One region of the Marinitoga okinawensis genome, then DNA from elsewhere that is predicted to be linked to it. Evidence: riboswitches for the same ligand, from Rfam matches in the RefSeq annotation. Region 1 holds a riboswitch; the other holds the start of a gene.
The links. Region 1 has a riboswitch for cobalamin ahead of ACZ5CK_RS09515 (ATP-grasp domain-containing protein). Riboswitches for the same ligand answer to the same signal wherever they lie in the genome.
Positions count from the first base shown of each region.

Region 2: it holds a riboswitch for cobalamin, as region 1 does, so the genes downstream of both, ACZ5CK_RS01465 (ABC transporter substrate-binding protein) here and ACZ5CK_RS09515 (ATP-grasp domain-containing protein) in region 1, are expected to answer to the same signal.

Region 1 covers NZ_AP042422.1:1,952,137-1,955,356, reverse strand. Annotated here, with positions in the region: gene cobS (adenosylcobinamide-GDP ribazoletransferase) at 1-111, shown strand, start outside; gene ACZ5CK_RS09525 (histidine phosphatase family protein) at 108-614, shown strand; gene ACZ5CK_RS09520 (AIR synthase related protein) at 611-1,333, shown strand; cobalamin riboswitch at 1,339-1,510, shown strand; gene ACZ5CK_RS09515 (ATP-grasp domain-containing protein) at 1,565-2,587, shown strand; gene ACZ5CK_RS09510 (succinate--CoA ligase subunit alpha) at 2,580-3,220, shown strand, end outside.
Region 2 covers NZ_AP042422.1:331,581-334,800, forward strand. Annotated here, with positions in the region: gene ACZ5CK_RS01460 (hypothetical protein) at 1-1,466, shown strand, start outside; cobalamin riboswitch at 1,566-1,735, shown strand; gene ACZ5CK_RS01465 (ABC transporter substrate-binding protein) at 1,789-2,673, shown strand; gene ACZ5CK_RS01470 (FecCD family ABC transporter permease) at 2,670-3,220, shown strand, end outside.

The DNA.
Region 1 (3,220 bases):
AAAATAAGTAAAAAAATAGGTGGTATGACTGGTGATACCATAGGTTTAATAATTGAATTATCACAAACCATATTTTTAATAACAATATATATTTTAAGAGGTATGTTATGAAATTGATAATTGTAAGACATGTTGAAACAGAAGCAAATATAAATAAAAAATTTAGTGGTTGGAGTAATTATAATATTACACAAAATGGACTTAATCAAATTAATGAATTAAAAAGAAAACTGAAAAACAAATATGTAGATTATATTATTACTAGTCCATTATATAGAGCATATTATACAGCATTAGAAATATCAAAAGTTGTAAATATAGAAATTATTATTGATGAAAGAATAAAAGAAATAAATTTTGGTATTTTTGATGGCAAAACAATAGAAGAAATTAAAGAAAAATATTATAAAGAATATCTATCGTGGATGGAGAATTATAAAAAATATTGTTTTCCAAATGGTGAATGTTATTCTTCTTTTTTTAAAAGAATAGATGAATTTTTAAATGATTTAGATAAAACAAAAAAATATATTATAGTTACACATGGTGGCGTAATTAATTATATAACTAAAAAACGTATAAATTTAGGGGATTATATGGAGGTGGAAATATAATTATAAAAAAAATAAGGGATTTAACAATTGTTGATATAGAGGATAAAGAATTAGTAATATCTTGTGATTCTTCTGGTGCAATTGGAAATAAAGATATGGATGTAGTAAAAATTTCGCCAGATATTGTTGGATATTTTGGAGCACATGTTGCATTATGTGAAAACATTGCATATGGTGCAACACCTATTACTATTGTAAATACATTATCAGTTGAAATGAATAATACAGGAAAAGAAATAATAAAAGGAATAAAAAAGGCAGCGAAATTAATAGATATAGATACGGAAAATGTAATTACAGGAAGTACAGAAGAAAATTTTCCAACAATACAAACTGGAATAGGTATTACGGTCATAGGTATTAAAGAAAAAAACATCAACTTTAAAACAGAAAAAGAAAATATTGCAATATTAGTTGGATTGCCTAAAGTTGGTGAAGAGGTGCTAAATAGTAATGATATTCTCACATTAGATATATTAAAGCGTTTAAGAGATAACAATTATATACACGAAATAGTACCTATAGGTTCAAAAGGTATTCTTTATGAAATTAATGAAATTTCTAAGTTATGGGATTTAGAATTTAAATTACTTAATTATAATGTTGATCTATATAAAAGTGCTGGACCAGCAACATGTGCAGTAATAACTTTAAAAGAAGAAAATTTGAAAAATTTAAATATTGATATACCATTAATTAAATTAGGAAAATTTAATTAAAAAATAATACCTCCAGGATTGAAGGTAAATAATTAAAAGGGAAGATGGTGAAAATCCATCGCGGCCCCGCCACCGTAACTGGGGACGAAACCAACAAAATGCCACTGGGAAACTGGGAAGGCGTTGGGAGTAGATAGATCCAGAAGCCGGGAGACCTGCCTTTAGTCCTAAGGTATTCCCATTCGCGCGGGCGAAATGGGGAAATTTTTATATATATTGGAGGTGTATGGTATGAAGATTTATGAATTTGTGGGTAAAAAACTTTTAAGGGACTATGGGATAATGGTTCCAGAATCCTATTTGGTAAAGAAAGAACCTTCTGAAATTAAGTTTTTACCAGTAGTGCTGAAATCACAGGTTTTAGTAGGAGGTAGAATGAAAGCTGGTGGGGTATTATTCGTCCATGAAGAATGTGAATTTAAAAGTAAAGTAAAGGAGTTGTTATTTAAAGAAATTAAAGGTGAAAAACCGTATGGAGTATTAGTGGAGAAAATGATACCTATACGAAAGGAATATTATATTTCTTTAGTGTTAGATAGGGAAGAAAAAGATATTGTTATATTATTTTCAGAAAAAGGTGGAATAGACATAGAGAATAATAAAGATAGTATTATAAAAACAAATTTTGATGATCTTGAAGGAAAAATTCCAGAAAAAATATCAAAAATATTGCCAAAATTAAGAAAACTATTTAGAGAAAAGGATTTAACATTATTAGAAATAAATCCCTTAGTTGAAAACATAAATGGAGAATTATATGCACTTGATATAGTAATGCATTTAGATGATAATGCGATATTTAGACAGAATTGGGTAAAGGAGTTTGTTGAAGAGAAATTTCTATTTCATTTTGTAAAATTAGATGGTGACATTGGAATAATTGGATGTGGTGCAGGTATAGTTATGGCTACTATGGATGCTGTGAAATTATTGGGTGGAGAACCTGCAAATTTTCTTGATTTAGGTGGTGGAGCCGAAAGAGACATAACAATAGAAGCATTAAATCTTTTAAAAGGATATGGTATAAATCGTATAATATTAAATATTTTTGGTGGAATAACGAAATGTGATGAAATAGCCTCAGGATTAGTAGAATTCAAAAATAAAAATTCAGAAATACAATTATATGCTAGATTAACAGGAACAAATGAAGAGGAAGCTAAAAAAATATTAAAAGAAAATAATATAGGATATTATGATGATATGTATTCAATGATTTCAGATGCTGTAAGGATGGTGAGAATCAATGATTAATGGCAATGAAAGAGTATGTGTTCAAGGAATTACAGGGAAATACGGTAAATTACATACAGAAAAAATGCTAAAATATGGAACTAAAATTTTGTGCGGGGTTTCGAAAAATAAAAATATAAAAAATATAAATGGAGTAGAAGTTTTAAATAATATGAATGATGCAGTAGAAAAATATAATGTAGATACTTCAATAGTTTTTGTTCCTGCGCCATTTGCTAAAGATGCTGTTTTTGAAGCGATAAATGCTGGAATAAAGAAAATTATAATTATTACAGAACATATTCCTCAGCAAGATATGTTGGATGTATATAGAATATCTAAAGATAATGATGTAATGTTAATAGGACCAAATTGTCCAGGAGTAATATTACCAGGTGTATCAAAAATTGGAATAATGCCAGAAAATGCGTTTAAACCTGGAGATATTGCGGTTATTTCAAGAAGTGGAACATTAATGTATGAAATATCAAATTATTTGTCGAAATATTCAACAGGAATAAAAGTGGGTATAGGACTTGGTGGTGATCCTATTATTGGTACATCAGTTGCAGAAGTATTTGATTATATAATAGAAGAAGATATAAAAAAGGTGGTAATTATAGGTGAAGTTGGTGGTAATGAAGAAATTAAAGG
Region 2 (3,220 bases), 650 kb from region 1:
GAGAAACGGGAGTATACAAAGTGGATGTAAGCGACAAGACAAATCCAAGTGTAGTAAGTTCATATAACACATCAGGATATGCAGAATCAGTAGATGTACAGGGAGATTATGTATATGTAGCAGATGGAGCAAACGGAGTAGTAAAACTTGAAAAATCATCATTGTCTTATGTAGGAAGTTATAACACAGGAGGATATGCAAAAGGAATAGTAGTAGATGGTGGTACAGGTTTTGTTGGCGATGATTATAATGGATTGAACATTGTAGATGTTAATAATCTAACACTAAGCGGAAGTTTAAATAATGGTTCAGTAGCAAGAAACATAGATGTTGCAGAAAATCGATATGTAATAATTGCTGATGGAGATAATGGAGTTCAAATTTATGATGCTGGAGCAGCTTTAGCAAATATTAATAATCCAACATATGTTACAACAATACATACACCAGGTTATGCAAGAAATGTTAAGTATATTCACCATGATGATGGTGGTGCTCCAGCAAATCAAGAATTTCTAATTTATGTAGCAGATGGACCAAAAGGTATTGCAGTAATAGATGCTGATGCTGATGGTGATGATACCGCATTTGAAGATGCAGCAGATATTGCTATGATTGGTAGCGTAGAAACGGATGGTTATGCATATGACGTTTACCCATATGCTGTAGACGGTAGTTTTGATTTAAGTGGTGATGAATGGTTATATGTAGCAGATGGACCACAAGGTTTAGCAGTATTTGATATAACCTCACAAGCAAATACAAGAGTGCCAGTATATGTTGATTCATTTATAGATAATAATGGAACATCGAATGATGGAGTAATGATGGCAATAGGGTATGATGATGATTATGATGGTGGTGGAACTGATGCATTATTGGTAGCGGATGGCGAAAATGGCATAGTGTTATTTGATATATCAACACCACAAACTCCTTCAATACCAGATTCAGCTCATCCGAATTATGATACGTCTGGAACAGCATTTGATTTATATGTAGATGCAGCTAATGATGACATATATGTAGCAGATGGAACTCAAGGGTTAAACGTTGTTCATTATGATTATGCTGCAGGTCCAACAATAACCTGGTCATCAAAAGGTGGAGTAAAATTTGATGATGCAATTATAACAGGAATAAAACAAAGAGCAGCTGGATATTATGAACTATCAGCAGGTAATAGAGGGGTAGTTGTAATGAGAGTAGCAGATCCAACAACATTAACAAATGCTGATGCATTGCATACATCATCCAATGATCCAGATGCAGATAATGATTATGTAGCAAGTGAATACGATACACAAGGTGCATGTTATTCAACAGTTATTTCAGGTAATTATATATTAGTAGCAGATGGTGAAAATGGTTTAGTAGTATTACATGATGGAGGAGCAGCACCATACACACCATCATTAACAGTAGATCTTAATTGGCTTAACTTTGGAAATATAGCAACAAATTAATATTATTGCAAAATCCCTGGGATTATTCCCGGGGATTTTTTTATATATAATTTTTATTTGAAATATTATAATGATCATGATATAATATCATTGACAATTAAATAAAAATTCCTTTAAAGTGTAAGGGAAAACGGTGAAAATCCGTTGCGGTCGCGCCACCGTGAGTGGGGACGAAACCAGCACTAAGCCACTGGAAACATTTCTCTGGGAAGGCGCTGGGAGTAGAATGAGCCACAAGCCGGGAGACCTATTTTAAAGGAATTTGTTCCATCTTCTCGCGAAAAGAAGATGGAAAATAGATTTTATATAGGAGGGATTATAGATGAAAAAGTTGTTTTTAGCAGTACTATTGGTATTAGCCTTATCAGTATTTGCATTTCAACCAGTTACATTAGTTGATGATTTAGGAAGAGTAGTTACATTTAATAAGGAAGTTGAAAGAATTGTGGTTGCAGCACCTGCTATTTCTGATTTTATTGTGAAACTTGGATCTAAAGATAAAGTTGTTGGGGTTACAGATTTTGATTCATATATAACAGATGTAGAAAAAATAGGAAATATGGTTCCTTTAAATGTAGAAAAAATAGTTTCTTTAAATCCTGATGTTGTATTATTAACTGGGGGATTTCAAGAAGGAGAAGTTTCAAAATTAGAAAAATTTGGAATAAAAACATTTGTTGTAAATCCTACGACATTAAATGAAGTATTTAGAGATTTATCACTCGTTGGAGTTATTTTAGGTAAAGATAAAACTGCTCAGGATTATTCACAAAAGTTAAGAGCAAGAATGCTAAATATAGCAAAAAATACATTTGCTTGGAAAGAAAAACCAAGGGTTATTTATTTATCAGCATATGGTAGTGTTTCACAAATGTGGACATGTGGTACAGGTTCGTATTTGAATGAAATAATCGCGTATGCTGGTGGAATTAATGTAACTGCACCATATACAGGAAATAATGGTTGGTTTGCTATTGGGCCAGAATTTGTTGTTAAAGAAAATCCGGATATTATTTTAGTGCCAGCTTATTATCCTGGTGATAAAGGGGCATATGATTTAATTATGAAAGCTGAGCAATTTAAGGATGTGAAAGCTGTTAAAGAAGGGAAAGTTTTTATCATAGATGGCAATAAAGCATCTTTGCCAAATACAGGATTAATAGACTTATTAGGGGAGATTAATCAACTCTTCAGTGAAAATAAATGAAAAAAATAATTTCGGGGAGATTCTCCCCGATTTTTTCCCTTTCATTAGGTATTATTTTTATTATTTTATCAATAATATTATTTACATCTTTAGGGACAGTAAAAATTCCTTTTAAAGATGTAATGTTAGCCTTTTTAAATAAATCTGATAATATGTTATATGATAGAATAATATTCAATTTAAGATTACCGAGAGTAATCGGAACCATATTAATAGGATCTATTCTCGCAATAGCTGGTAATGACTTTCAAATGATAATAAAAAACCCACTAGCTGATCCGTTTATTATTGGTATTTCATCTGGAGCAAGTTTTGGTGCTGTTATATATACTGCATTAAAAAGTGTATATGGCATAGATTTACCTTTTGGAATAGAAACTTTTTCATTTTTATCTGCTTTAATAGCTACTGGAATAACTTTTGCATTGGCAAAAGAGGGAAGGAAAATTCCAGTTGTTTCTTTAATTTTAAGTGGAGTTATTGTTGGATTTGTTTTTAACTCAATTTCAACTTTGTTTACTGTTTTATTCTGGCAAAATTTACTGCA